Regions from separate parts of the Shewanella sp. VB17 genome, predicted to be linked through region 4. Evidence: predicted binding sites of a transcription regulator. Region 4 holds the regulator's gene; each other region holds the start of a gene.

Region 1 (7,987 bases), 3.4 Mb from region 4:
TTTGTGTTCTATCATGTGACTGTTCGATAAGGTTACAGCCGTTGAGGATGACAAAGCCCTTTATCGCATGCTAACTTTGAAAGTACTGATATGTCGGTGGCTCATATTGATATCTGAGTTAATTTGTGCACTTTATTAACAGTGAAATTCTTTGCAAAATAAGGTGAGCTGGATGATTTAATGTCGCACTGAGCTGACGCTAATGGCGCTGAGCTCTGTGCGGTACTAACATTGTTAGCCTTTGCTCAACATTAGTTGGGTGTTACCTTTGGCATCTTTTAGCAAGAGTTTACCTTGCGACATACTGGCACTCGTGACTTCTGGGATAGTTGACATCACTCTTTGCTCTTGCTCCATTAATGCATCGACACAGGCCTTCATCGTATTGCCGATAATCATAAGGCGTACATTACCTTCATTGATAGAGTAATTGCCGAAAAAATTATTACAGCTATTATTACCAGTAAACTTGCCCTCTTCAGCAAAAATAAGTTGTGCTGGACTATAATCTATAACGGGTCTGTCAATAATGGTTTCTATGTTCCAGACTCCTTGTATTTCGGTGGATTGGATCTGAGTTCCTCCAGAGCTTTGACAAGCAGCTAAGCCGATTAAGGCTACAGAGAAAATGAACGACTTGATAAACATGGTGGAGCCTTACATTGATATAGCTGTTACATTGTGACCATTATAGTGCAGAATAAGCAGCATTAAATCAGTATTTTTTAGTTGATATAGGTGAAATCTGTTTAATTGATGATTTTTCGATATATGCTGCTAGTCATTCACGGTTTAGTTGTTATTCATGTTTTAGTGGCTTTTTTTTTGTTCAGATCTGAGGCCTCTTTTTGACTCCTCTAACATAGGTGAGAGTTTTAGTGCTGAATCTGGAGTAAAGAAATTATAGCTAGTATCTATGCTGAGGTGTTCATTTTGCTGGTGGAGAAGTTTTTCTACTCGTTGAGATATATAGTTAAGGTCACGTTCTGAGTCGACAAATACTAAGACAACAAATTGTGTGTCGTCATAATGTGCCGCAATATCTGCTGTGCGTATGGTGTCTTGAATGATATTGCCGAGTAGCCTGTTGTGGTGCTCTTCAATATTTTGGGTTGTTGGATCCGGTAATAATTCAAAAAAGATAATACCAGCGTGAGCCCCGAAACGCCGGCCTAAACTGAGTTGTCTAGGTGCCATCATAATGAAACCATATTCATTTAACATGCCAGTGTCTTTGTCTCTCATCGACAGAGATTCAATACGTTGAGTCTGACAATAAAGCGACAGTTCTTGTTGCAGTAAGACCTGAAATGGCTCAAGCATAAAGGCATTAGCCTCTGTTTTTGAATTTAATACACAGATACAGCCAAACTGAGTACCATCCGGCCATAATATTGGCCGAGTTAATATGTTGTTAGCTTGATCAAAATCTTTAGGTAAATCGCTTTTTTTTTGATTGGTTAAGTCAATATTAAGACCAACTGGTGGGGTGTTGACTAGACGCTGAAAAATAGGCGTGTTTTGTTCAAATAGTGTTCCGGTCGTAAAACTGCGATTTTGGTGGATTGAGCTGACGATAATTTCAAAACCTTGACCTGTTTGCTGAATCACAAATACAACATCAGATTCATAATAACGGTGCATTAACTCACATTGATGCATCCACCTCACTAAATTGAGCTGGGTATTGTCACTTTCAAGCAGGCTGATAGTGGTATCAATATTTTCTGGAAGCATAAAAACCTAGGGTACGACACAGTTTACTGGTATTAATTGTGGTCGTTATACTGACTTTTAGCAATGTGATGAAATATAGAGATCCACTTCTGTCAATGTATGGATATCTGTATAATGCAACTCACAGGAATATAAAATGAGTCAGTTTTATGGACATTCGATTAGCGACTTTTGACGACATTGAGCAATTACATCGACTTGAGCGCCATTATCTTAATGATGAGTTAGGCGCCGAAGTTCAATCACATGCTTTTGATGGTCAGGCATTTGGGATGGATGAGCTTAAACATTTGCTTGAGAATGGCTGGATTGTTGTCGCTAAAGATAAACAAAATATTGTAGGTTATGTGATTGCTGGTCCTTGGTCATTTTTTCAAAATTGGCCTATTTATCGACATATTCTTAAGCAATTAAGTCTGTTTAGTCTACAAGGCATTCAGTTGACTCAAGATAACACTTGCCAGTATGGTCCTATTTGGATTCAGAAGGCATATCGTGGAAAAGGCATTTTTGAACAAATGGTAACAAGATTGAAAGATGTTGTTAGCGCTCGATATGCCTTTATGCTGACCTTTATTGCTGAAGATAATATGATTTCTTTTGCTGCCCATACCAATAAGGCATCAATGCCGGTATTAGATTTTTTTACTTTTGATGATAGAGATTATTATCTGTTGGCGCTTAATGTTGAAAATCACTAAGCGTCACCTTAAATGATCTATCCCCTTGAGTTGAACTCTGCCACGTCTCGATATACTGACTCCGCATCTTGAATGTGCTTTGAATCTATAGTCGTTGAATATAGCTGTGCCAACATGTAGTGTGACTTAATCAGAGTGCGGATCACTCATAAAATGACATAAAAAAACCACCCAGTAAGGTGGTTTTTTATTTTCTATCTGTGATTTGAGCACATTTTGATTGTTATTATATGGCGTCTGCGCGTAAGGCTTCAGCTTTATCGGTACGTTCCCATGGGAACTCATTACGACCAAAGTGACCATATGCCGCTGTAGATTGGTAAATTGGGCGAGCTAAATCTAACATTTCAGTTAAACCGTATGGGCGTAGATCAAAATGTTGGCGGACAAGTTGTATCAATAGTTCTTCAGAAACCTTGTTAGTGCCGAAAGTTTCTACGTTAATAGAGGTGGGTTCTGCGACGCCAATAGCATATGAAACTTGAATTTCACAACGTTCAGCAAGACCAGCAGCAACGATGTTTTTAGCAACATAGCGTGCGGCGTATGCTGCACTACGATCGACTTTTGATGGATCTTTTCCTGAGAATGCACCCCCTCCGTGACGAGCCATACCACCATAGGTATCAACGATAATTTTACGACCAGTAAGACCACAATCGCCCATGGGGCCACCAATAACAAAACGACCTGTAGGGTTAATGAAATACTTAGTGTCTTTTGTTAACCACTGTTCAGGAATGACTGGTTTAATGATGGTTTCCATCACGCCTTCGATAAGATCTTTTTGACCAATATCTTCACAATGCTGAGTCGACAAAACAATGGCGTCAATGCCAACAATTTTGTTGTCTTCATAAGCAAATGTGACCTGGCTTTTTGCATCTGGGCGTAACCAAGGTAATGTTTTGTTTTTACGTACTTCAGATTGACGTTTAACTAAGGCATGTGCATAGGTGATAGGTGCTGGCATTAATACGTCAGTTTCGTTACTTGCATAACCAAACATTAGTCCTTGATCACCAGCGCCTTGCTCTTTAGGATCTGCTCTATCAACACCTTGATTGATATCTGGCGATTGCTTACCGATGGCATTTAGAATGGCACAAGAATCGGCATCGAATCCCATGTCCGAATTAGTATAGCCAATGTCACGAACGGTTTTACGCGTTATTTCTTCGATATCGACCCAGGCAGAAGTGGTGACTTCTCCTCCAACCATGACCATGCCGGTTTTTACGTATGTTTCACACGCAACACGAGCTTTAGGATCTTGTTTTAGTATTGCGTCTAATACCGCGTCAGAAATCTGATCGGCGATTTTATCTGGATGACCTTCTGAGACAGACTCAGAGGTGAATAAATGCTTTGACATGGTATAAAATCTCGTCGTTGAAGAATTTGAATGTATACCCAAGCGATCAAACCGGAGTATGTGGCGAATGTATCTTCAGCTTAGGCTAAAACACGATCATGAGCCGTTTGGGTATAGAAGTATCTACATCTAGACGGCTATTTTAATTCATTATGGTCAGCTTATCACCCCCAATGACAAATTATTCATTGAAGTTGTAACCATAAGTCTGTTTTTTTGTGTTTTTATGTGGGATTTTATTATTTAAAATCAGTGTTTTGTGTTTTTGTTTGTGTGTTTTATTTATGTGTGTTTTTTGTTTTACAGGAGGGGATAAATTAAGAGGGGATAAGAAATATATCTATTTGTTTTATTTGGCGATAAAGAGGAAAAATACTATAAGCGCAATAAACATTTGCGTCAACAGGTTATGTAGGCGAAAATATGGCTCCAAAATTGCCGTAGAGCGTCGATAGTTTGATTTGTACTAATCGATATAGTGCTCGTTGCTCTAGACCCCCCAAAAAACAAGCAGGAGAGAGCATGTCATCTCGTAAAGAACTCGCAAACGCTATTCGCGCATTAACCATGGATGCCGTTCAAAAAGCCAATTCAGGTCACCCCGGTGCACCTATGGGAATGGCTGACATCGCTGAAGTGCTTTGGAATGACTTCCTTAAGCACAACCCGAATAATCCTGAGTGGGTTGATCGTGATCGCTTTATTTTATCAAACGGCCATGGCTCTATGCTTATCTACTCTTTGCTTCACCTTACTGGTTACGCATTGCCTATCGAAGAGCTTAAAAACTTTCGTCAGCTGCATTCAAAAACCCCAGGTCACCCTGAGTATGGCTATACACCAGGTGTGGAAACGACCACGGGTCCATTAGGTGCAGGCATTAGTAATGCCGTGGGCATGGCAATTGCTGAGAAGACATTGGCGGCTCAGTTTAACCAACCAGATCATGATATCGTTGATCACTTCACATATTGTTTCCTTGGCGATGGGTGTTTAATGGAAGGGATCTCACACGAGGTTTGTTCATTAGCGGGAACTTTAGGCCTAGGTAAGTTAATCACGTTCTGGGATGATAATGGCATCTCTATCGACGGCCATGTAGAAGGTTGGTTTACTGACGATACGCCTAAACGCTTTGAATCTTATGGTTGGCATGTTATTGCGAATGTCGATGGTCATGACAGTGATGCGATCCGTACTGCTATTGAAGCGGCTAAGTCTGTGACTGATAAACCCACGATGATTTGTTGTAAAACCACCATAGGTTTTGGCTCACCAAACAAGTCTGGCAGTCATGACTGTCACGGTGCGCCATTGGGTGATGCGGAAATTGCAGCTGCACGTGAATTCCTTGGTTGGGAGCACGCAGCCTTTGAGATCCCTGAAAATGTTTATACCGGTTGGGATGCAAAAGAAACGGGTGCGATTAACGAAGCAAACTGGAACGAAAAATTTGCAGCTTATGAAGCGGCATTCCCTGAGCTTGCTGCTGAATACAAACGCCGAGTTATTACAGGCGAGTTGCCTGCCGATTTCGAAGAAAAAGCACAGGCTTTTATTCAAGAATCTCAAGATAAAGCTGAAGGCATTGCCAGTCGTAAAGCATCACAAAATGCCATTGGTGCATTCGGTGCTATTTTACCTGAAATGCTCGGTGGTTCTGCTGACCTCGCTGGTTCAAATTTGACGTTATGGTCTGGCTCTAAAGGGATTCAAAATGACCCTGCCGGTAACTACATCTACTACGGTGTACGTGAATTCGGTATGAGCGGTATAATGAATGGCGCATCACTGCATGGTGGTTTTATTAATTATGGTGCGACCTTCATGATGTTTATGGAATACGCCCGTAACGCTGTGCGTATGTCTGCACTCATGGGAATTCAAAATATTTTTGTTTATACTCACGATTCAATTGGTCAAGGTGAAGACGGTCCAACTCATCAGCCCATAGAGCAACTTGCTAATTTGCGCATGACCCCCAATATGACAGTTTGGCGTCCATGTGATGCAGCTGAAACAGCAGTATCTTGGAAGTCAGCAATCGAGCGTCGTGATGCACCGACTTCGTTAATCTTTAGTCGCCAAGGTTTACAGGCGCAGCCGCGTACTGCAGAGCAGCTAGCCAACGTGGCTAAAGGTGGTTATATTTTAGTGGATTGTGTTGGTACACCTGATATTATTCTTATCGCGACAGGCAGTGAAGTTCAGCTGGCTGTTGATTCAGCTGCGGTATTAACAGATCAAGGTCAAAAAGTGCGCGTAGTGTCTATGCCTTCGACTAATGAATTTGATAAACAAGAAGCTAGCTATAAAGAGTGTGTATTACCCCGTACTGTCACTAAACGCATTGCTATTGAAGCGGCTCATGTGGACTTTTGGCATAAATACGTTGGTTTTGATGGTGATGTTGTCGGTATGACGACATTTGGCGAGTCTGCACCTGGTGGAGATTTGTTGAAGCACTTTGGTTTTACAGTTGAAAATGTCGTAGCAACTGTTAATAAGCTATAGGACAGCCAATAAAGCATGGGAGGTAAGCCATGCTTTATTGAATCAGTGGATAATAGATTTCTCTATAGATGTAAAATAGCTTTTTTATTTTAAGCATTTATAACACAACGGCTTACTGATTAAGGTAAGCCGTTGTTGTATTAAGAAGTGGCCGAGTTCAAGGGGGAATCCTTGAATTAACGGCATTGGGATCTGTTCCATAGGGATATGGTCAATGCCTTTAAAGCGTATAGAACGATTAAAACCGTGGTGGTCTTCATTAAATTGCTGGACTCGTTATTCTCATTCGCCATTTTATAACATAGAAATAGGGTGCTTCTTGTCGTGCTCTATGGCAGTGCTGAAATGAGCATCTTGACGTCACTTGGGTATAAGGAATAGGTCAATGATCAGAGTTGCAATCAATGGGTATGGCCGAATAGGGCGTTCGATCCTTCGGGCTGTTTACGAAACGGGTAAACGTGATCAAATTCAAATCGTGGCTATTAACGAACTCGCTAAACCGGAAGCCATGCTTCATCTGACACAATATGATACCACTCATGGTCGCTTTCAATCTCAGGTACAGCTCGATTCTGATAGCAACAAGATGTTAATAGGTGATGATGCCATTACCTTGTTGCATCAAAGTGACCCTAGTCAACTTCCATGGGGTGAAATGGAAGTTGATATTGTTTATGAGGCGACAGGGGTATTGTCCGACAGGGAAAGTTGTGAGGCTCACATTCATGCCGGTGCTAAACAGGTATTAATTAGCCACCCATCATCGAGTAATGTCGATGCCACCATTGTGTATGGTGTTAATCATCACTTACTCAAAGCTGAGCACACCGTCGTTTCAAATGCCTCATGTACAACTAATTGTATTGTGCCTGTCATTGAAGTATTAGATAAGCATTTTACGGTAAAAAGTGGCGCTATCACGACGATTCATTCAGCGATGAATGATCAGCAAGTCATTGATGCCTATCATGATGATCTGCGCCGAACACGCGCTGCAGGGCAGTCTATTATTCCGGTAGATACTAAATTGGCGAGGGGCATAGAGCGTATATTGCCACACATGAAAAATAAGTTTGAAGCTATTTCAGTACGTGTACCGACGATTAATGTCACTGCCATTGATGTATCGGTTACGATTAATGCAAAAGTGGATATCGCATTGGTGAATAAGGTACTTTTTGATGCATCTAAGGGTCTTTATAAAGGTGTTTTAGGTTACACTAACGAGCCTCTTGTATCCTGTGATTTTAACCATGATCCACGATCGAGTATTGTTGATGGTACTCAAACGCGTGTCAGTGACGGTCATCTAGTGAAGCTGCTTTTATGGTGTGATAATGAGTGGGGCTTCGCCAACCGTATGCTAGATACTAGTTTAGAAATGATAAAAGCAAGAAGAGCCTAAACAATCATTTTTACTGATGGCGGGATCTAGTGTCTCGGCGGTCAGATAATTCGTTTATTTTTAACTTTAATCTTAAGCATTTAAGGAAACGTAGTATGGCTATTATTAATATGTCTGCATTAGATTTACAAGGTAAGCGAGTGCTTATTCGTGAAGATCTAAATGTGCCCATCAGTGACGGTGTTGTCAGCAGTGACGCACGTTTACGTGCTGCGCTGCCAACGATTAAACTTGCCCTTGAAAAAGGCGCAG
Region 2 (7,987 bases), 3.5 Mb from region 4:
AGCCACATGGATCTGATAGATGTCTGTATTGCAGGAGCAAATACAGTCATTGCCTGCAGGGCTTTGAATTCCCGCTAAATGAATTAACGGCATGATCACCGTTAATCATATGACCTTTTATGACGCTCAAGCGCTTTGCTCAACACTATCATGGCATGCAGCAAAAAGTATGCAGAGCTAACGTGAGTATCATGCTATAAAACTAAGAACAAAGTGCTAACTGATCGCCATAATTTTGCGCCCACCGAAGTAATTCAACCCGATTACGGGACTGTGTTTTTCTAAAAATAGAAGAAACATGGGCTTTTACTGTATGTTCACTAATGCACAAATTATCTGCGATTTCTTTATTTCGAGCACCACTAGACACAAACTCAATAATGGTGCGTTCCCGTTTTGTTAAAAGCTGTGATATATTTTCTACCTCAGCACAGTATTCATTACCTGTGTCTAGACGATCGACCAACTGCCGAACTATCTTGCTGATAAGACTACTCTCATACCAAAGTTCATCAGCTACCATCCTTCTTAAACCTGTCAACATTACATCGATACGCTGATCTGAATAAAGTAATCCGCGGATCCCCAACAGCATAGCGGAGGCGGGATCTAACGTATTCCTATCGACCTGATACAGTGCTACTGGTACATGGGAAACTAGACGCATAGCGATTAAGGGAATACCTCGACTGTCTAAGGCCGCCCCTTCTTGACATATAAAGTAAAAACTATTTCCATCACTTTTAGATGCTAGCTCAGACACCTGTTTAACAATACGAGTCTTAATTCCAATGGATTCGGCTAAAATAGCCAAACGACATGGCGTTGACACCTGATGAAGAAATACTAACTCATCAATTTTATTCATTTACTTCCTCCTTGAAAGGGGTTATCCCTTTAAAACACATAAATCATCTCAACAACATACTCATATGTGTATTCTGTCTCCTTTTAGTCAATTTTAATAGCATTATTTGTGACCTTAGGTAATAAAAACATTGATTTAGTGTTAAATAATACTTAAGCACGATGCTTCACCGCTAAAAAGTCCCCAAGTCAAAAAATGCATCATTGAATATAAAATAAAAAGCTGAATTAAGATTAATCAGTAGCCGATTTAAACGCGGATAACTGCTTATCATGAGTTTTTACCAAGACCAATAGCGCGACGATGGCACCTAGCAATGCCATTCCCATATCAGATTGCGTATCCCAGATATAACCTTGGGTGCCTAAAAAAGCTTCTGCATCTTCACCGGTCAATAAAGCCACCCACCACTCTATTAATTCATAAAATGCCGATAAAGCCAGCGCGAAGCAGATACAAATAAAACTACACCAGCCACCTGCTTTCACCACCTCATTACGAATGAAAACCTCTCTAGCAATGAGTACTGGTATAAATCCTTGAGCAAAGTGGCCCAATTTATCGTAATTATTTCTTTCGCTACCAAGCAATTGAGCCAACCAATCAAATAAGGGGACCTCTGCATAAGTATAATGACCACCCACCATTAAAATAAGACTGTGGATCAATATCAATACATACACAAGCGGTGTCAGTGGAAACCTTTTTCGGGTGGCAATGAGCACAGGTACAGCCACTAAAGCAGGGGCAACCTCCAAAAACCAAGTAAATTGATCTTTAGGCTCAATACCAGACCAGATTAACACAAATAGATATATAACTATCCAAATCATATGCTTACTCAAAATTACCACCTCGTATTAGGTCTATATTAGATTGTTCTGTCGTAAGAATAATAACTTTAGCCATCTAGCCCTCCACACACAACAAAAAAGGTGCTAATTTAGTGCCTGTAAAATACCTTAATGACATACTATCAACAATTGAAGAGAGTACCTAAATCATGACTAAGCATTCGCTGGACAAGGATAAGATCAAAATCCTGCTTTTGGAAGGCGTTCACCAATCTGCAGTAGATGTATTCAAACGTGCAGGTTACAGTAATATTGAATACCACAAAGCCTCTCTCGGTGAAGAAGACTTAATGACAGCGATACAAGATGCGCACTTTGTTGGTCTACGATCCCGTACTCAATTAACAGCAACTGTGTTAAAAAAAGCTGAAAAACTGGTCGGGATTGGTTGTTTTTGTATCGGAACGAATCAAGTTGACCTCAAATTTGCAGAGAAGCTCGGTGTGCCTGTATTTAACGCGCCTTTTTCTAACACTCGCAGCGTAGCAGAACTGGTACTCGGTGAAATAATCATGCTATTTCGTGGTATTCCTCAGCGTAATGCCATGGCACATCGTGGTGGATGGCTTAAAAGTGCCAGTGGCAGCTTTGAAGCTCGAGGAAAAACACTGGGTGTGATAGGTTATGGCCATATAGGGACTCAATTAGGTATTTTAGCCGAAACACTGGGTATGCGGGTTGTATTTTTCGATATAGAGGACAAGCTCCCCTTAGGCAACGCTCAACAAATTCACTCTATGCAAGAATTAATGTCTCTTGCTGATGTCGTCAGTTTACATGTACCTGAAACACCACAAACAAAAGAAATGATTGGTGAAACTGAACTGGCTTACATGAAAAAAGGCAGTATCTTAATCAACGCTTCTCGTGGGACTGTTGTCGATATCGATGCGCTAGTTTCAGTACTTAAAGCAGAAAAAATAGCAGGTGCGGCAATCGATGTTTTCCCTGTTGAACCGAAATCTAATAGTGATGAATTTATCAGCCCGCTCCGTGGCTTAGATAATGTCATTTTAACACCTCATGTCGGAGGCAGTACTCAAGAAGCGCAGGAAAATATTGGTATAGAGGTCGCAGGAAAACTGGCTAAGTATTCAGATAATGGTTCAACTGTGACGGCTGTCAATTTTCCTGAAGTTTCACTAGCACAACATAAAGATACGTCTCGCTTACTGCACATACACCATAACCGTCCAGGCGTATTGATCAAAATTAACCAAGCGTTTGCAGAAAAGGGAATTAACATTGCAGCCCAATACCTACAAACCACAGCTGAGATTGGTTATGTGGTCATGGAAGTCAATTCAGATCAGGCTGATGAAGCCTTGGAAGAAATGAAAGCCATTGAAGGCACCATACGTACTCGCCTACTTCACTAAGCGTAAACAGCCAAGCTAATCACGAACGGCGTATTATTATAAAATGATACGCCGTATTTATATCCGTAGCCCCTATTTGGCGTTACAATTCTTCCACTTAACGCCCTATTTTGGATAATGATATGACCCAGTCAGCTTCTCTGCACTCTTTGAATCCCAACACTCCCCACTCTCAGCTTACTTTTGCTAACTTATCTCACATGGGATTAATGAGTGTTACTGGTGAACAAGGCCGCACTTTTATGCATGGCCAGGTTACGACAGATATCAGTTCACTTGAAAGTCATCAGTGGGGCTGGGGCGCACATTGTGATCCTAAAGGTAAGATGTTAGCCAGTTTCAGAACCTTTGTCGTTGAAGACGCGCTCTTTATGATGATGCCATCAGACACCTTAGCGGTAGATCTACCTCAATTGGCTAAATATGCAGTATTCAGTAAAGTTGATCTTGTGGATGTTACCACTGATTGGATTATCTTAGGCGTCGCAGGTGAGCAGGCACCGACTTGGATAGCTGAGCACTTTGGCGAAGTAAACCATCCACTCACGACAATCTCTGGTGGCGTACTGCTTAAAGATGAAGGGCGTTTTATCATCATCATAAAAACGGCTTCATATGAAGCTCTGACAAGTTCAATAACACAACCAATTCAAGATCAAAGTGTTTGGCAAGCACTTGAAATACAAGCGGGATATCCTAACTTAGCCGCATCACACCAAGGGCAATTTGTTCCTCAAATGTGTAACCTACAAGCCATTAATGGTATCAGCTTTAAAAAAGGCTGCTACATGGGCCAAGAAACCATAGCGCGTATGAAGTATCGCGGTGGCAATAAACGTGCACTCTATATTCTTGCAGGCACGAGTTCACAACCTCTGTTAGTAGACAGCCGATTAGAACTCGCTCTTGAAGATGGATTTAAAAAAGTCGGCACGATTATAGAAGTGGTGCAATCGAGTGAGCAGGTTCTATTAACTGCGGTACTGCCTAATGATACCGACAACTCAAGCGTACTTAGAGTCGCAGGTGATGAAAACTCAACCCTGCACATTCAGCCACTGCCTTATTCACTTGAAGATAAAGATTAAGTAAAAAAATAAGATAAAGTCAGTGACGCACTAACGCCTTAGCCAGTGTTGCTCACAATAGTTAACCATGACGACACTGGCACCGCTCATCTCATCATGCTGCTTAAGGAACCTCCATGGCACAAAATCTAACGATCCTTGATATCGCTCGTATGTGTGGTGTAGGTAAATCGACCGTCTCACGTGTTATCAACCAAGATCCAAAAGTCAAACCTGACACTCGGGATAAAGTACAAGCCTTTATCGATGAAGTCGGTTTTGTTCCCAGTCGCTCCGCCAAAGCAATGCGCACCAAACGCTCAATGGTGATAGGCGTGATCCTCACTCGACTCGACTCGGCCTCTGAAAATAAGGTGATCCGCGGTATTCTCAATATTCTCACTCAACATGGCTACGATACCTTATTGATGGAAAGCCAGATGACCACCGAAGGCGTCGAGCATTGCCTAAACACCCTTAAACAACGTGGTGTAGATGGTGTGCTACTATTTGGTTTTTGTGGTATCACTTCGTTTGAGCTAAAAAATTGGCAGCATAATTTGGTTTTACTGGCCTGGCCCACTGATGGGTTTTCATCTGTTTGTTATGATGATGCCCGTGCCATCGAACTCAGTTGTCAGCACCTGTATGATCTTGGTAAGCGACACATTGCTTTCATTGGAGTTGATGACAAGGATGAAACCACGGGATTACGACGCACACGCGCCTACCTCGATTTTTGTCAAAAACATCAACTCACACCTCGCTTCGCTACCGGAGAGCTCAATTATCATAGCGCATTTGATAACACAGCTCACATTCTTGAATCCACCACCCAAGCCATTATTTGTGCCTCAGATACTCTCGCGCTAGGCAGCGCTTACTATGTGCAAAGTCAAGCACGTTCAGAGGTCATCATTTGTGGCGTGGGTCACAGTGAACTCCTTAAATTTCTATTTCCAAACACCATTAGCGTAGAACTCGGATATGAACAAGCTGGCATTCAAGCAGCACGATTATTGTTAGAACACTTACATCAGCAACAAACACCTAAACAAAAAATATGCCAATGTTCACTTATTCAATAGACATTCACTAATCAACTGAATGAGTGTTTTTTACACTTATTATTGTGTGATCTATATCACACTATGACCATTTAATGATTGATAGTTGAACCTTAAAAGTGACAATGGGAACGTTCCCAGTCATTACCAAGGACCTTCTAATGGCAAAAGTAAATTCTCAGGAGCTCACACAACTACTTGAGCTCGTCGGTGGCCGCGACAATATCGTTACCGTCAGTCACTGCATCACTCGTATGCGCTTTGTACTCAATGATCCAGCTAAAGCCGATATTACCGGCATAGATGCGTTACCAACAGTCAAAGGTTGTTTCGCCAACGCCGGTCAGTTTCAAGTCGTGATAGGCACCGAAGTTGAAGAGTTCCATCGGCAATTTGTTAAACTGACCAAGCTCGGTGAAGTCGACAAAGAACAACTCAAACAGATAGCCCGTCAGAACATGAGCTGGTTGGAACGAAGCATCTCTCATTTTGCCGAAATCTTTATTCCACTCATTCCAGCGATTATTGCTGGCGGACTGATCTTGGGCTTTCGCAATCTAATCGGTGATATCAATCTCGTTGATGGTCATCCACTGATGCAAGGAAGTCAGTTCTGGACTGGCATCTACAACTTTTTATGGTTGATAGGTGAAGCCATCTTCTTCTTCCTACCCGTGGGGATCTGCTGGAGTACAGTACGCAAGCTAGGAGGAACGCCTATCCTTGGCATTGTACTTGGCATCACACTCGTGTCACCTCAGCTGATGAACGCCTACGATCTCGGCGCCAAGATCCCTGAGATATGGGATTTTGGCTTTTTCACCATCGATAAAGTGGGCTATCAAGCTCAGGTGATCCCCGCTCTACTGGCAGGTCTACTACTGGCATTTATCGAGACGGGTTTAAAAAAGATTGTCCCAAGTTACCTTACTTTAGTGCTTGTGCCTGTAGTATCACTTATGATCACCGTGTTTATGGCCCACGCAATTATTGGACCTATCGGACGTGAAATCGGCAATGGCGTTGGCTGGGCAGCTAAAATGGCGCTCACTGGCGAATTTGCTCCCATTGGTGCGACCTTATTCGGTTTTTTATATGCACCTTTAGTGATAACCGGTGTCCACCAAATGACCAACGCGGTCGATCTACAACTCATAGGTCAAATGGGAGGTACGCCTATCTGGCCACTGATCGCTTTGAGCAACATAGCACAAGGTTCTGCGGTATTAGGTATTGTGCTTGTGAGTCGTAAATACAATGAACGTGAAATATCCATCCCAGCGGTTATCTCGGCTTACCTAGGGGTCACAGAGCCAGCCATGTATGGCATCAACTTACGTTACAAATTCCCGATGTTATGCGCCATGATAGGCTCAGCGATAGCGGCTTGTATTTGTGGTATTGGCGGCGTACTTGCCAACAGCATCGGCGTCGGCGGCCTACCTGGTATCCTCTCTATACAAACAGCTTACTGGGGCAGTTTCGCCATCGCTATGCTCGTCGCTATCGTGGTCCCCATAGTCCTAACTATGATGGTATATAAGCGTAAAGAGGCAACGAATACCTTACAAGTCAGTGGCATGACAGCACCTAAAATCATCTAAGGGCAAAGGCCCTTTCTTTCTCAATTGAGCGGAACTATTCGATGAACTCACAGCACGAATGGTGGCGTGAAGCCACTATTTATCAAATTTATCCCAAAAGTTTTAACGACTCCGCAGGCAAGGGTCACGGAGACATTAAGGGGATCACTGCCAAACTTGATTACCTCAAGCAGCTCGGTGTCTCGGCGCTATGGCTCTGTCCTGTCTACAGCTCTCCTCAGATTGATAATGGCTATGATATTAGTGATTACTACAGTATCGATCCCGCTTACGGCACCATGGCCGACTTCGAACAGCTGCTAGCAGAATGTCAACGTCGAGACCTACGTATTATTATGGATATCGTCGTTAATCACACCTCCACCGAACATCCTTGGTTTAAGGAAGCAATTGCCGATCCAACCAGTCCTAAGCGTGACTTTTATATCTGGCGCAATGGTCATAAAGACGCGCCACCGACTAACTGGACATCCAAGTTTGGTGGTAATGCTTGGCAAAAAGATCAAACCAGTGGCCAATATTATCTGCACTTGTTTGCCAAAGAACAGGCCGATCTCAACTGGGAAAACCCAGATTTACGTGAGCAAGTATGTGACATCATGCGTTTTTGGGCTAATAAAGGCATGGATGGATTTCGCCTCGATGTGATCAACCTCATCAGCAAAGATCAGAGTTTTCCCAACGAGTGTAGTGAAGATCCACAACAAGATGGTCGCCGTTTTTACACCGATGGTCCAAGGGTTCATGAATACCTGCATGAATTAAATCAAAAAGTATTCAAACCCTTTGATCTTATGACCGTGGGCGAGATGTCTTCCACGACACTGGAGCAATGTCAGCTCTACTCTGCTCCCAAACGTGAAGAGCTGTCTATGGTGTTTAACTTCCACCATCTAAAAGTGGATTACCCTAACGGTAATAAATGGCAGCTAGCAGAGTGTGATTGGCTGGCACTCAAAACATTGTTCACCACCTGGCAGCAAGGACTGCACAAGCGGGGCTGGAATGCGCTGTTTTGGTGTAATCACGATCAACCACGCATCGTATCCCGCTTTGGTAACGACAATACTCACCGTGTGATTTCCGCAAAAATGCTGGCAACAGGTCTGCATCTACTGCAAGGAACACCCTTTATCTATCAAGGCGAG
Region 3 (7,987 bases), 3.3 Mb from region 4:
GTTGCCTAACAGGTATTTTACGTGCAGCCTTTTCGACTAACACCACCATTTCATCAACTGTTGGCGTATTAGGTGTATGGATATCATAAACACCTGGCCCAATCTCATTTGGATACTCGAAATCTTCGAATGCTGTTAATAACTCCATTCTAGAACGTGAAGTTTCGATCGTTATCACATCTGCATCCATAGCAGCTATTGCTGCAATGGTCTCATTAAACTCGCTGTAACACATATGTGTATGAATTTGTGTTTCATTTTCAACACCTGCAGCACTAAGCTTAAAAGCATCGACAGCCCAGTTGAGGTACTCTGCCCAGTCACTTTTTTTCAAAGGTAAACCCTCACGAAATGCAGGTTCATCAATTTGAATAATCCCTATACCTGCATTTTGCAGATCAACCACCTCATCTCGAATAGCCAAACCAATTTGTGTTGCTATTTGCTCACGAGAAATATCTTCACGGGCAAATGACCAATGTAGAATAGTAACTGGGCCGGTTAACATCCCTTTCACTGGTTTGTCGGTCAAGCCCTGAGCAAAAGTAGCCCAATCAAGTGTCATCCCATTTGGACGAGACACATCACCATAAATCAGTGGCGGCTTAACACAACGAGAACCATAACTCTGAACCCAGCCAAACTCAGTGAAACCAAAACCTTGTAATTGTTCACCAAAATATTCAACCATATCATTTCGCTCAGCTTCTCCATGAACTAATACATCGATACCTAATTTAAGCTGCCTCTCTATGGTATCTTTAGTGACTTGCTGCAGCTGCTCATTATAGAAGTCTTCAGTGATCTCATTTTTACGCCATCGATTTCTCAGCCCTCTAATCGCTGGGGTTTGCGGAAACGAACCAATGGTCGTTATCGGTAACAAGGGTAACTGATATTTAGCCTGCTGAATTTGCTGGCGATTAACAAAATCGGTCTCCCTTGCATAATCATGATGAGTTAGCGCAGCAACTCTGCCAACGACTTGCTGATCGGTAGCTGCATCACGGGTGCTACGACGTGCTATACAATTGGCAACGATGACCTCAGACTTTATATCATTAGGGGAACTAAGCAAGGTCTGAAGTTGGGCCAACTCGGTGAGCTTTTGTTTTGCAAACGCCAACTGTTGTTTAAGATCTGGGGCTAATTTAGTCTCTACATCCAGATCGACCGGAGTGTGTAAGAGTGAGCAAGAAGGTGCTAACCAAATACGCCCTCTTAAATCGTTAACAGTCGCTGCTATTCTCTCACCGATAAGATCAATATCAGCAGCCCAGACATTACGTCCATTAATCAGTCCAAGCGATAAAATTTGATCAGCTTTTAAGTTGGCGGCAAACAATGGTAACTGTTCTGGGGCAGTGACCAAATCAAGGTGGATCCCCGCAACAGGCAAAGCCGACACCAAGCTTTGGTGGTGGGCAATGGTGCCGTAATAACTTGCCAATAATACTTTCACTTCAACAGTTTGTAATGCTTTATAGGAAAAACTAATAGCCTCCTGCCATTCACTATCTAGCTCTAAAGCTAAAACAGGCTCGTCAAGTTGGACCCACTCAACACCTTGATCACTGAACCGCTGTAAGATTTGCTTGTAAGCAATTAAGAGTTGAGGAAGCAGTGATAATTTATTGAAATCACTCCCGACTCCTTTTGCAAGATAAAGATAAGTGACGGGTCCTAATAGCACAGGCTTAGCTTGGTAACCTAAGGTTTGCGCCTCACTAACTTCATTAAATATTTGCTCATAGGCGATGTTAAACTCCTGATTTTCAGTCAGTTCTGGGACAATATAGTGATAGTTGGTATTAAAGTATTTCGTCATTTCAGCTGCTGAGCTGTCTTTACCTGTTGGTGCACGCCCTCGGGCTACCCTAAAGAGGGTATCTAGCCCTATTGTCCCTGATAGCGTTTCTCTCTCATCCCGATGACGTTCAGGAATACAATTTAATGTCGCACTTAGCGTAAGCACCTGATCATAGTAAGCAAAGTCACCTACAGGTAATAAATTCACCCCCGCTTCAGCCTGCCACTTCCAATGAGTGCTGCGCAGCTCTTTAGCAACCTCTATAAGCTCTGCTTGTGTGGATTCACCTCGCCAGTATCTTTCTTGGGCAAATTTTAATTCACGCTGACGCCCGATACGGGGAAAGCCTAAGCTTGCGACCTCTATAGTTTTCATGTGTTATTCCTTGTTACTTTCAATATGAGTAAAACGTTAAGTAGACGCGATAAAAACGATTAACAGCTCACTAATATTACGTGTTGATATTAACAGCTGACCAGGTAGGCGTCTGGACGTCTAGAAGTATATTGTGATAACCTGTTCAGGAACAAGAGAATAAATTTCAAGCACAACATGAATGAAATTCATGTTTAAGGTAAAAGCCGGCATTATGATAGAACTTAGACATTTACGTACGTTAGTTGCCCTTAAGGAAAGTGGCAGTCTTGCCGCAGCGGCTAAAAAACGCTTCGTCACTCAGTCAGCTTTATCCCATCAAATAAAAGAGCTGGAAACCAAAATCAAGGCTTCTATTTTTATCAGAAAAAGCACCCCACTCTCTTTTACTCAAGAGGGAATAAAACTATTAACTTTAGCAGACGAAATTTTACCCAAAGTCAATGAAATTGAGTATGAACTTAAGCAGGGATTTAATAACGTGGAAAATAGGCTTGCTGTGGGTATCGAATGCCACAGTTGTTTTCGTTGGCTTATGCCTGCCATGGCACAATTCAGAAATTTATTTCCCAAAGTCAATGTCGACCTGTCCAGCCGTTACCTTTTTAACTCGCTTAACGCACTTGAGAACGGTGATCTGGATCTAGTATTAACTTCAGATCCTGTTGCTGATAAAGCTATTTACTATCAACATTTATTTGATTTTGAAGTCAAATTGGTTGTTGCTAATGATCATCCGCTAGCAGCTCAAAATTTTGTGATCCCACACCAACTTGAAAAAAAAACCATCATCAGCTATCCAGTACCACTTAAGCGTTTAGATCTTTACCGTCATTTTATGGAGCCAGCCGGAGTGAAAGCTGGCGAACAGATAAGCTGTGACCTCACCATGATGCTATTGCAGCGTATTGCCTGTAGAGATGGAGTTGCTGCGTTGCCAAATTGGTCTATCAGCGAGTCCTATGGATTAAATTTAACCTCGGTTAAATTAGGCGAAGATGGGCTTATACGCCCGCTTTATGGGGCCTATCGAAAAGATGGACACAATAGATCACTAGCACAGAAATGGTTGAAATTAGTGACCTATAAACATAATCAATGAGTCATTAATTAAATAAGTCCCTACAATGGCTTAAGTAATTGATTTTTCATCGATAATACACGCCTTAACACTAAACCAGAAGAATTAGAATTATTAGTTTGGCGAAGATTATGCGCGATCATAAACTCATCCTGTAATTCTTCATCTAACCCCAATGAATCAAATGCTTCTAAGGTTAACGTCTGTTTTTGATTATCGATGAGTGACTTAATTATGCTCAAGGGAAAAGATTCTTCAGATTCAGCATTTAAGTATGCAAAAGCTGTCAGTGCGATCACCTCACCGAATACACTAAATAGCGCTAAAGTCTGCACTTCATCCGGGTCGATGTCTACTCCTAGCATTTGATGCAAACTATCTACAGCATCGCTGGCTATATTCTCGGTCAAGTCCCAATAGCCCCGTACTAACTTCTTATAGGGTTGAGGCAACTCATCGAGACGCTCTTTAAGATAAAAAGTGAACGCATAGCGATAGATGTTCACTTGACCTAGTCTTATTAATGCGTCTTTCAATGAACGATTTCGAGTCGAATTGGCATCCGTAAAGGCCGCTGCATTACTGCGCCATAACATGTGAGCTGACAGTGCAGGATCTGAGGATATGATATCAATAACATTTTGAATGTCCCCATCGGCAATGATGGCTTTTTTAAGGGGAACTAAAATACCGCGACGACCAATAACTTGCTCTTCGTTACTGATGATAGCCCGCACTTGAGTGAATACTTGGTGCTCAAGATCTGTCATAAGATGCAATAGCCTAATTGATGATAAAATAGGTAAAGGTTATATTATATTGACTCATTATAAACACTACCGTTCTTTATCTTATTTAATTCAATACTTTATTCTTATACAGTCATCTACTTATACGTTAATTAAGCAGACATCAAGCCTATCTTAACCACATCACGCTAAAATAAACCATATCTATAAGCATATACCACAAGAATACTAATTTACACTAACCTTTGTATAAACATACTCGATTAACATTTATCGGAGGTAAAATTAGAAAGAAATCATGATGTATTGTGCTTATCCGCGTGGAGTAAAACCCTTAAAAAAACACTTATGAGTTTAATCAACCTAAATCACAGCAGACCCCATCGTTAGCTGCCTTTAGTGATCAATGCCTAAACCAGCAGATAATTCACTTAACATTTATTCATCATTCCCCCTCACTAATCTCTTTTACTAAATGAAGGATACAAAAAACCAGATCCTAAGATCTGGCTTTATTAGCTGTGTGTTTTTTAGATGGTATGTAATCAGAACGCTTGATAATTCACACTAAAAAATAGTTCTCTGCTAGGACTCAAATAATTTTTAGCGGATATTATTGTTTCATCTAACAAATTATTCGCTTTTAAACGTAAGGTCCAACGATTATCAATATGATATCCGACACTAAGGTCGAGCTGTTGATATGAATCGAAAAAGTCACCATATCCGGCATAACGTTCACCTTGATAATGGTAGTTTGCCAATAAATCAAACTGCTGCCATTCATAACTTAGAAGATAGCTGAAATCATGCTTACTACGACCAATAAGTTGCTCATCAGTTTGAGTGTCTTCCGCTTTTAAATAAGTATAACTAAGCTGATGTTCTAAATTAAAAAGCTGATAATTGGCTGACAATTCAGCCCCAGACATCTCTGCTTTATTGATATTAACAGGCTTCCGTACCTCCATTTCTCCAGTTGATGCCCAAGTAATCAAATTATCGACTTGATTTTGAAATAAACTGACATACGCCACTAAATTATCAACTTGATAGTTTAGTGTTAGATCATAATTTTTTGCCGTTTCAGAGAGAAGATCTGGGTTACCAGAATTTGGCCAATAGAGATCATTAAAAGTGGGTGCTTTGAAGCTGGTTCCAGTGGTTGCCGATAAACGCCATTGAGCATTAAATTGGTAGGCAAGACTGGTATTATAAGAGAGTTCACTATCGATATTCTCAACATCATCATACCTAACAGCAACCTCAATTAAGAGTTTATTCCACTGTTGCTGCAGCAAGCCATATACACCAATAATATCACGTTGATTTTGTTCATAATCCCCACTAATCTCTTCTCTTGACCAATCAATACCACCATTCAATATTAGTCCATTAGTTACAGTATATTGGTTACTCCAGTTTATCTGATCACGTGTCGTTTCATAAATATTTGTTGGGACATTAGTATTGTCGCCACGAAAGTTTTCGTTGTAATCACGTGATTGGCTCAGGGTCAACTTACTGATAAAGCTTTCATTACGGTATTTAGCCCCAAGGTTCCACAAGTAATTTTCATAATCTGATTCATCAGCAGAGCCCGAAGCGAATGTATCATCATATTGGTAAGTCCCTTTATCATATTGAGCATTCCACAGTGCTTGCCAATATTGATTTATGGGTTGCGAACCCTTAAGTGAAAAACTACTACGTTGATAACCATCATCATCATTTTCAACATCGCTACCATTATAAACATCATAGCCATCTGACTGTTCATGATTTACAGAAAAGCTAGTGCTCCCTTCGCCATGATTAACACCAAAACCAAGCGTACCTCGAATATAATCATTACTGCCATATTCCGTACTGGCAAACCATTCCCCTTCTTTTAATTGACGGGTAAATATTTGAATAACGCCGCCGATGGCATCGCTGCCCCAAATAGAAGCTCGAGGTCCTTTTAACACTTCAACACGTTCAATATTTTCAGGGGACAAAGTATTAAAGCTCACAGCACCTAAGGTTGCAGAGCCAATTTTAACTCCATCAATTAGTACTAACACGTGGTTTGAATTGCTGCCACGAATACTGATTGATGTATTTTGACCTGGCCCCCCATTACGAGACACGCTCACTCCAGGCAATATTTCTAAAACATCAGCAACTGATTTAGGATTCAATCGCTCTATTTCTTCACGTTCAATAGTATTGATAACCATAAGCTGCTGTTCTGCAGATCGGTCAAAACGTGATCCTGTTACTGTTATAGTCTCTTCGACTTCAGCAGCCGTAGCCATCGATGCTGGCAATAAGGTGAGAACGCTGCTGACTAGCACAGCGATTTTTGATAACTTAATTGGCGCTTTATATGATTTTTTATACGACTTTTTGTATGTAAGGGTACCCATTTTACCTTTGACTCCTGAAAGGAAAACGGGGCAAAATGTCACGATTCGATTTAATTCAGTCCAAATAATTAAAACGTTATATCGCATTTCGAGATCTGCCCGCCGAAATCTCAAAATCATCTCATGGGCCGGTCTCCGGACTTAGGCTATTGAGGGCTCTCTATAAGGGAGCCTACACAAATTAAACAACACCTTAATTCAGTGCTGTTAACTTTCGCCTTTTACCGTTGCGGGGGCAGTGCCAGATTTTCACAGGCTTCCCGATTATCCTTCCCTCCCCTATAAAATAAATTCGACTCAACAAAGTCTAAGGATAAGTTCAGGCACCACATAAGATTGACAATTATTGTTAATGCCTGCTCGCTGTAAAATACAGAAAAGTAAGCGGCGGCATTATAGACGTCTATACGGATAAATGTCTAACTTTCGATTGAGGTAATAATCACTTCGCTCTAAAAAATATTTAAAAAATATAATTGGTATCATTTGTAAACATCCAATTATTCTGTGGATGACTGACTCCAATAACCCGCTAATAATGATCCTGACAAATTATGCCAAATAGAAAATATTGCTGCTGGCAGCGCTGATGCAGGACTGAAAAACTTAATGCATAGCGCAGTGGCTAAACCTGAATTTTGTAAGCCAACTTCAATCGAAATGGTTTTACACACTGTGTGATTGAAGCCTAATAATCGACAGCAACAATAACCTAACATGAGTCCTAAGCTATTATGTAACACGACGGCGAGTAAAATAATGGGGCCTACTTTGTCAAATTGACCCACATTTAGCGCCACAATAATACTGATTGCCATCACAATCGCCAATATTGATACTAAAGGCAATACTCGGGTTATCTTGCAAATGTGTGCTCTAAATAAGTGATTAATTAGCATACCAACACTCACTGGCATAAGCACTATTTTGACTAGGCTTATTAGCATTGCTGACGGTGGAATATCTATCATATGGCCGAGGAAAAAATCAATAACTAAGGGGGTGAGCAACACACTGACCAAGGTTGACAATGCAGTCATGGTTATCGATAAGGCAACATCACCTTTAGCCAAATAGCAGATCACATTTGATGCAGTGCCACCAGCGACACTGCCAACCAGTACCATGCCAATGACCATTTCACGCTCTAACCCTAACATTAAGCTAATTAAAAATGCGCTGGTTGGCATAATACTAAATTGTAAAATAAGGCCCACCAACACGGCTCTTTTCTGCTTCATCGCACGTGAAAAGTCATCTAGGCTCAATGTTAAGCCCATAGCAAGCATAATGATGATTAACAAAGGCACGATTAAATATGTTAACTCAATAAACCACTGAGGGATAAAATAAGCCGTCGTTGCACCAATCAAAGCTAAAAGTGGGAAAAAACGGTTTATTTTATCAAGCATATTTTTCTCATCAATAAACTCACATCGAAGTGATGGGTAACTGGAGGGGTATTAATACATCAACAACATTGATGTTATAAAAAATAATGTTGAAAAGTTGGAACATAAGGATAGGCATTAATTTGCCTATCCTTATTTGACGATATTAC
Region 4 (7,987 bases):
CCAGAGGCGAGATCGCCGCCCATAACCCGGTTATATCCAGCTAAATGGTCTTCATATTCAGTATCAAACAAGTTGTTGACGCCTGCTTTTAGCATCCAGCTATCGGCGTTATATCCCGCTGAAATATTCATCAAGGCGTAACCGGCTGTGGTTGCTTCTAATTGAGTCTCAGATACCTCATTTTGCGCTGCGACTGCGACTCCTTCAATGCGCCCTTGCCAATGCCCATTTTGATAGTTAAGACCCAAATTGACTTTAGGTGGTGCTATTCGATATAGATTATCGTCGATATCACGTCGCTCCCCTTTGATATAGCTGGCGTTCATATCGATTTTCCAATTATCAGCGAGTTGATAAAGGGCTGCGACATCCATGCCATATAGTTGCGCATCAACATTGGCAAACTGCATGGGGTTGTCATCTCCCATCATTTGGGCTGCCATGATCACTGCAGGATCGCTTGATTGAACCCCTTGAATATAGTTGTCGATACGATTGAAGAAAATACGTGGGCTGATGGAAAATTTGTCAGTGGTAAATTCAGTCCCGAGTTCCAGCTGATAAGCGGTTTCAAGCTCAAGATCCATTTGGCCAACATAGGTGCGGCCATCAGCAAGTCCGCCGGTTGATTGCATTGGTACCCATAAGTATCTTTGCTGATAGCTGGCACTGTCTTGTTTACGCGCTAAACCTAAAATCCAGCTCAGCTGTTCATTTACCTGATAGCGACCATTTATCACCAGATCTAACCCCGTTTGTGACTGAGATCGGTCAGCATCATTGTATCTGTCCATCAAGGTTTTAATCGCAGGCATGCTGCCTGCCATAGAATGTTCAACTTCATCTGCATCGGTTTGATAATGTTTAACGCGTGCACCTAGTTGCCAATTCCACTGGCCGATATCTTGTTGCCATTGAGCGAAAGCGCTATAAGTATTGTCTTTAACGCCATTAAAATTATCGACATTAAACATGGCATTAGTGGGATCCGATATCACCGAATTATGTTCACTCAGTTGGGTATTTAACCCGAATAACCAAGCTTCTTTACCGAAGGATATTTCACCATCGAATCCTGTGCTATCGGCACTATTATAGCGGGCGTTCATGGTTGGCATCTTCATGCGTTCACTGAAATTATCCATGCCATGTTTGGCATCGCTATAGGCTAAATGCCAGTTAAGATCCCAATGATTAATTTCATGTTCACCTTCTACTTTAATGCGATCGGTGCGAATAAAATCAATATCCATAGGTAAAGCTGGCGTACCTGCTGCGGTGGTCTCTAAGTGCTGGTAACCTATTGCAATTGATTCATCAATTGAGTCTGAATGACTTAAATTGACACGGTACTGCCCACCCACCATGGTTTTGTCATAGGTGGTTGGTTTGATTTCTTTATTGCCACCAGTGGTGATATTGTCCTGACCTTTTAAGATGTCAGTATAGACGAGTAAAGCATGATCTTGCCCTCCCACGTTAGCTTTAGCGCCTAGGTGACTGCGCTGACCATTATCTTGGTATTGACCAGCGACTTTGCCACTGGTCTCGTCGAAGTTAGCTTGAGATTCTACGACCTTAATACTGCCGCCTAAAGTGTCTACTCCTGATGATACCGGTGCTATACCTCGCGTCATCTCAAGGCTTTCTGAATTAATTAAACTGGCGTAGCTTAGTGGGGTGTCCATTGCATTAGGGCCTGCTCCTGGCAGGGATACCCCATTAACTTGAGTGTTAACGCGATCGCCAAATAGGCCACGGTATTGTGCTATGCCAGTGACGGGACCATTACTGTTGACGGCAGCGCCAGGTAGGTTTTCCAGTAAGCCACTGATGTCAGTTTTGGGAACACTTGATTCAGGACTTACTGCACTCGATATTCCTTGGTGCTGGCCGGTGATTTCAATGATTTCGATATCATTGTCATCGGCATACGAAGGAGTGACGGAGATAAGGGTTGAAGCAAGAGAGAGTGAAACAAGAGAGGTTGGTAACTTCATCATGATTTTATGGCTATGTTGTCATCTATTTATACAGGTGTTGCAATAATGACAGCGCGAAGAGGGACTGACAAAATAAATGCAGTAACTGCGACACCTTGTCGCAGTGGGTCTGTGTGTTCTTGTTGTATTTTTTGGCCGATTACTGTCTCATTTTGTTGTTGATTGTTCTAATGCAATTATTTGAATTTCGATTTTTTCAGCTTCTGCAGTGATCATTGAATATGATTTTATATCACCATTTCTTTGTGCATGCATAGCTTGTTCAAGTTTAGCAGCGTACAGTTTTTCTAACTTTTTAATCGGGTCATTTTTAAATAATGAAAACATATGCGAATAATATTCAGTGGGCTGTTTAAGTCTATACGGTTATCAATTGGTTTTGGTTCATATTTTTTTAGTTTTACAAGAGTTATTTTAGTGAATGTTTATTCTGTTTTTTAATCGTGGAATAAATATCTTCCATGGCACCAATAAATGAATTTGAGCGTGCCCAAAATTCGGGGTAGTCACCTTGTTTTTGATCAATGAAGCCTGAATATCGATTGTGTCTTGATCTATTGTGGATAATTCCCAATCTGTCATGTAATTCTGTTGGTGTAAGGCCTCTAAATTGGAATAGTAACATAGGGTTACTGTCTAGAATGTTGGCTGTTCGAAAATAGACGCCAGCGATATGTTTACATGGGGTAGCATCATCAGGACAATCACAATGGGCTTTTATATCCTGGTAAGTTTTAGGTAAAAAATGTGTGTTTCCAAACGCCTCTTCAATATTACTTGGCATTTCATTGAGCATTAATTTAGATAACCAGCCGGGGTTATTGCTCAAGGTGCTGATAATACTTTGCCATTGTTTGTCTGATATGGGGTTAAAAGTGAGTGAAACTTTATACCTTGGTTCTTTTGTTACCTCGAAGTAAGGATTGATGTTACCTCGTATTGTGGCTTCTATCTGGTTGTCGATAATATCAAACTGGAGTACTCGACTGTCAGTATGGTAGGCGCGGCCACGTTGTCATTGGAGGTTACTCTGCAGTGAGCAAGTCTTCGACTCCTACTATGCCGAAGTATTGAACTGAGTTTTTTATCGAAATTTTTTTTGCGATCAAATGACCATCTTTAAAAATCTTAATGACTTTTTTACCCCCTCTGTCGTTGGTGGAATATTCATGATCATCGTTGAGGCGAAGGTTGTCGAACTGAGTTTTCATTATAAGGTGCATAAATTCCTCATTAAGTAAGTTTATGTGATCCCTACCTATTTATCACTCTCTTAATTTAGCAGTTAGTGATTAAATGTTAAACATTTATTTCATATTGTATAGTGAGCTGGTCCTATGTTTATGCTAGATCTCAGCAATAAACAACACACGCTTATATTTAATACCATTGGTATTAAATATTCATACGGACTCAGATAGTCTACTGCTGATATATATTCTTTATGCATCGGATTTGCATTTTGAAGGGGACCATCTGGATGTAACCACAATCGTTGGTGGTGATAATACGGTCTGTGTGATAGTACAAAGCAGGTATCGCTTTTGAACAGAGTTAATAATAAATGGGGATCGCAATAGGATCCCTGACATTGATTGGTTGGTTAGCTATTCCTCATCTTCATCTTCCCACTCGATGCCCATTTCATTCATTAAGCGTTTTACTTCTGCTGGAATGCTGTCAGGTTTATCTTTTGACAGGTCTTCATCATTCGGCAGGGGCTGACCTGTATAGGCATGTAAAAAAGCTTCGCAAAGCAGTTCACTATTCGTGGCGTGACGTAGGTTTTTTACCTGACGGCGTGTACGTTCGTCGGTTAATACCTTAAGTACTTTTAAGGGAATGGACACAGTAATTTTTTTTACTTGTTCATTCTTCTTGCCGTGTTCAGCATAGGGGCTGATGTAATCGCCATTCCACTTAGTCATTGACTCACCTGTAAATTCAAAATTCGGGGCAGATTTTAACCCTTTAATTTGTACAGTCAAATTATTGCCTCTTATTTCCATTAAATGCAAATAGATCCTGCCATATTTGGATGTTTAGATGCCTAGATGTCTGTTATAGGATTGACTAGGGTGACACACTTAGGTATTTTAGACGTCCAGACATCTATTTGTTGTGTTGGATATAAAGTATGATGCTCAGTAATTCGCTTAGGAGTCATAGATGACAGAACGTAAATTAGCCACCATCGCAGTACGCCAAGGGATTGAGTCCGATACTCAACATGGTGCAGTAGTCCCGCCTATTTATCTTTCCACCAATTACGCTTTTGATGGACACCAAAATCCAAGAGAATTTGATTATAGTCGCTCAGGCAATCCAACACGTTCGATTTTGGGCGATGCCATTGCTGGTTTAGAAAGAGGGGCTACCGGTGTGGTGACCTGTACAGGTATGGCCGCCATTACGTTAGTGACTAGTTTGTTAGGCCCTGACGATCTTTTACTTGTTCCCCATGATTGTTATGGTGGTAGTTATCGATTGTTTACTAATTTGGCTAAAAAAGGCCAATTTAAGCTAAAGGTCATTGATCAAGCCGATAGTCAGGCCTTCAGCGATGCGATAGCACTTAAACCTAAAATTGTGTGGCTGGAAACGCCATCGAATCCTTTGCTTAGAGTTGTCGATATTGAAGCGATTGCGACAGCAAGTCATGCTGTCGAAGCTCTGGTAGCGGTCGATAATACCTTTTTGTCACCTATTTTACAGCAACCACTTTTGCTCGGCGCTGATATCGTTGTTCATTCGACCACTAAATACATTAATGGCCATAGTGATGTTGTTGGTGGCGCTGTGGTTGCTAAAGATCCGCAGTTAGGAGAGTTATTGCATTGGTGGTCAAATACATTAGGACTGACGGGATCGGCGTTTGACAGTTATCTTACGTTACGGGGAATACGTACTCTGCCTATCCGCATCAGAGAGCATCAAGCTAATGCGCAAAAAGTGTTAGATGTACTTATTAATAGCAATGCAGTAGATAAGGTATATTATCCTGGTTTAAAAGATCATCCAGGTCATGAAATCGCCGCGAAACAACAGCAAGGTTTTGGTGCAATGCTGAGTTTTGAGCTAAAAGGCGGTGAAAGCGAATTAGTGGCCTTTTTAGCAAAACTATCTGTGTTTTCAGTTGCAGAAAGTTTAGGTGGTGTCGAAAGTTTAGTGGCGGTGCCTGCGACCATGACCCACAGAGCAATGGACCCTGAGGCGCGAGCAGAAGCTGGAGTTAAAGATACGCTTATTCGCCTTTCTGTTGGTATTGAAGACGCTGATGATTTAGTGGCTGACATTAAAGCTGGACTTGCTGCTGCATCTTCAGCTAATTGTTAATTAGTTTATAGGAGTTAGAGATGGCGCGTGGTCATTTACATAAATTTGGCGGTTCTAGCTTAGCGGATGCAGACTGTTATCGCCGCGTGGTTCATATTCTTCTGACTCACGGTAATAGTGACGATCTTGTGGTTGTCTCAGCCGCAGGTAAGAGTACTAATTTTCTTTATGAATTACTTGCGTTAAAAGACTCGTCGCAGCTGTGGCAAGAAAAATTACAAGTGTTGATTAGTTTTCAGCAAAATTTGATTGAGCAGCTGCTATCCAATGAGCAAGCAAGAAGCTTGCGTGAGCGTTTATCGATTGATAAGTATCAGTTGATTAGTCTGTTTTCTCTTGATGACATCAATGAATATAAGCGTAGTGAGGTCGTCAGTTTTGGCGAGCGTTGGTCTGCTCGTCTATTAGCTGCGTTATTGAGAGAGTCTGGTGTGGCGGCGAATGATGTCGATGCCAGAAGCTTACTAATTGCTGATGAGGGTGCCATCCCTCAAATTAGACTCGACGAATCACGGAGCCGGGTACAGCAACGTATTGAAAATAGTCCTAATGAAAGACTTATTATCACAGGGTTTATTTGTGCAAATCGTCAAGGCGAAACTTTATTACTTGGACGAAATGGCTCTGATTATAGTGCCACTTTAATCGCCAGTCTTGCCGATATTGACCGTGTGACGATTTGGACTGATGTTGAAGGCGTGTTTAATGCTGATCCTAATAAGATTAACGATGCAAAGTTACTTAAAAGCCTCTCTTTAGACGAAGCTAATCGTCTCGCACATTTAGGCTCTCCAGTGCTACACAATCGGTCGTTACAACCCTTATTTAATACCAATGTGAGCTTAGCGGTACGTTCGAGCTATGCATCGCATACTGATTTTACCCTCATCGCTCCCAAGAGTTCTTCAGCCAGCGCACCAGTGGTGACGAATTTACCATCGGTTGCATTATTCAATTTTAGATTAACAACGGGACCATCACGTGTGCTTAAGCTATTGGCAGATGCGGGGCTCATTCCATTAGCGCATTGGAAGTTAGCACATCATCGAGTTGAGTTTGCGTTTACTCATGAAAACAGTAAACAAGTTCACACCATACTTGAAGGGATCGATGCATCATTGGGTCTCAGTGATATTAGCGTGCGTGAAGATTTTGGCCTAGTAGCCCTGGTCAGTGCTGATGCGAGTCTTTATCGTCGAGGTTTTGCGCGTTTACTCAGTCGAGATGCCAGACCACTGTTTAATGATGGCTTGAGTCTTGTGACCTTAGTGCCTTATGGGCAAGTGAACTTACTCACTCAAAAGGTCCATCGTCGTTGTACCGGTCCTCGTAAACGTATTGGTGTACTATTACTCGGTGTCGGAAACATAGGTGAAGCTTGGGTTGAACTCTTTAATGGGGCGCGAACGTCACTGAACAAAGAATTGGAAGTCAATGTTGAGCTGGTGGGGCTAGTGAGTTCAAAGAAAGCCTTGTTAAATGACCAAGGGATCGGCTTAACCTTATGGCAACAGGCGTTTGAGCAGCAAGCTAAGCCTTGGCAATATGATGATTTATTTGATGAGCTTCAGGCGCTTGAATGTGATGAACTGATCGCGCTTGATATCAGTGCCAGTGCAGATCTTACTTTGCAATATCCTGAATTTTTTTCCCGTGGTATTCATGTGGTGAGTGCCAATAAACTTGCGGGCTCAGGGCCCTTAGCCTTTTATCATGAATTAAAGCAGCAATTGGGTAATCGGCGATTATTTTGGCGATACAATGCCAGTTGTGGTGCTGGACTACCGGTACAACACGCGTTAAATGACTTGCATAATAGTGGTGACAATATCGAAGCGGTGGGCGGAATATTTTCGGGTACTTTATGTTGGTTATTTGAAAAGTATGACAGCCAAAAACCGTTTTCAGAGTTGGTGTTAGAAGCCAGAGATTTAGGCATTACCGAGCCAGATCCTCGTGACGATCTCTCTGGGCGAGATATGCAGCGTAAGCTTCTTATTCTTGCTCGTGAAATAGGACATGATATTGAGCTTGATGATATTGAGCTAAATTCACTGGTGCCCGCTGCGTTGGCTGATATTCCATTAGCGCAATTTTTAGTCCGTATTTCAGAATTGGATAACGTGATGCAGCAGCAGTTTCAGGCAGCATTAGAACAAGACAAGGTACTGCGTTATGTGGCTTGTTTGGATACCATAGATGGCCAATTAAAGGCGAAAGTGGGTATAGAGTGGGTTCGTCGTGAGCATGCGTACGCAAACTTGACTCCCGGTGATAACGTGTTTGTGATCCGCAGTAGCTTTTATCAGGATAATCCATTAATTATCCGTGGGCCTGGTGCCGGTCGAGAAGTGACGGCTGCAGCTGTGCAATCAGACCTTGCGCAAATTTGTCGGGATTTAGTGCTGGAATAATGACTCTTTATTTTTTCTACTTGACTTAACTCTCATTTTCTCTACTATGGATGTATAGACGTCCAAACGTCCAAATGATTTCTGTATCTTCAAGTAGATTAAGAAACAAAATAATAGACAGTAACGCAGTAGAGGGAATAGAGATGAGTTTTAATCATGCACAACATTCAACATCGTTAAACCAGAGCTTGTCTGAGCTCAATGGCGATATTAATGTTTCTTTTGAATTTTTCC

Evidence for each region. Region 4 encodes MetJ, which represses methionine synthesis genes. Its sites were predicted from a motif close to TAGACGTCTAGACGTCTA; they were not measured.
Region 1: a site for MetJ is predicted at 3,936-3,953, ahead of metK (methionine adenosyltransferase). Genes of this name have one in related genera too.
Region 2: a site for MetJ is predicted at 1,771-1,788, ahead of serA (phosphoglycerate dehydrogenase). Genes of this name have one in related genera too.
Region 3: a site for MetJ is predicted at 2,299-2,316, ahead of metE (5-methyltetrahydropteroyltriglutamate--homocysteine S-methyltransferase). Genes of this name have one in related genera too.

Annotation. Positions count from the first base shown of each region.
Region 1 covers NZ_JABRVS010000001.1:4,232,349-4,240,335, reverse strand. Annotated here, with positions in the region: gene HQQ94_RS18345 (META domain-containing protein) at 235-648, opposite strand; gene HQQ94_RS18340 (GGDEF domain-containing protein) at 811-1,737, opposite strand; gene HQQ94_RS18335 (GNAT family N-acetyltransferase) at 1,887-2,438, shown strand; gene metK (methionine adenosyltransferase) at 2,665-3,813, opposite strand; gene tkt (transketolase) at 4,336-6,327, shown strand; gene epd (erythrose-4-phosphate dehydrogenase) at 6,713-7,735, shown strand; gene HQQ94_RS18315 (phosphoglycerate kinase) at 7,831-7,987, shown strand, end outside.
Region 2 covers NZ_JABRVS010000001.1:4,335,645-4,343,631, forward strand. Annotated here, with positions in the region: gene HQQ94_RS18770 (response regulator transcription factor) at 203-868, opposite strand; gene HQQ94_RS18775 (DUF2238 domain-containing protein) at 1,102-1,713, opposite strand; gene serA (phosphoglycerate dehydrogenase) at 1,872-3,101, shown strand; gene ygfZ (tRNA-modifying protein YgfZ) at 3,224-4,189, shown strand; gene treR (trehalose operon repressor TreR) at 4,306-5,256, shown strand; gene treB (PTS trehalose transporter subunit IIBC) at 5,397-6,839, shown strand; gene treC (alpha,alpha-phosphotrehalase) at 6,881-7,987, shown strand, end outside.
Region 3 covers NZ_JABRVS010000001.1:4,199,853-4,207,839, forward strand. Annotated here, with positions in the region: gene metE (5-methyltetrahydropteroyltriglutamate--homocysteine S-methyltransferase) at 1-2,176, opposite strand, end outside; gene HQQ94_RS18210 (LysR family transcriptional regulator) at 2,400-3,287, shown strand; gene HQQ94_RS18215 (HDOD domain-containing protein) at 3,308-4,036, opposite strand; gene HQQ94_RS18220 (TonB-dependent receptor domain-containing protein) at 4,561-6,426, opposite strand; cobalamin riboswitch at 6,535-6,742, opposite strand; gene HQQ94_RS18225 (bile acid:sodium symporter family protein) at 6,927-7,838, opposite strand.
Region 4 covers NZ_JABRVS010000001.1:854,763-862,749, forward strand. Annotated here, with positions in the region: gene HQQ94_RS03640 (TonB-dependent receptor) at 1-2,003, opposite strand, end outside; gene HQQ94_RS03645 (DUF6435 family protein) at 2,151-2,330, opposite strand; gene HQQ94_RS03650 (SWIM zinc finger family protein) at 2,413-2,832, opposite strand; gene HQQ94_RS03655 (hypothetical protein) at 3,029-3,226, opposite strand; gene metJ (met regulon transcriptional regulator MetJ) at 3,611-3,931, opposite strand; gene metB (cystathionine gamma-synthase) at 4,173-5,339, shown strand; gene HQQ94_RS03670 (bifunctional aspartate kinase/homoserine dehydrogenase II) at 5,360-7,753, shown strand; gene metF (methylenetetrahydrofolate reductase) at 7,897-7,987, shown strand, end outside.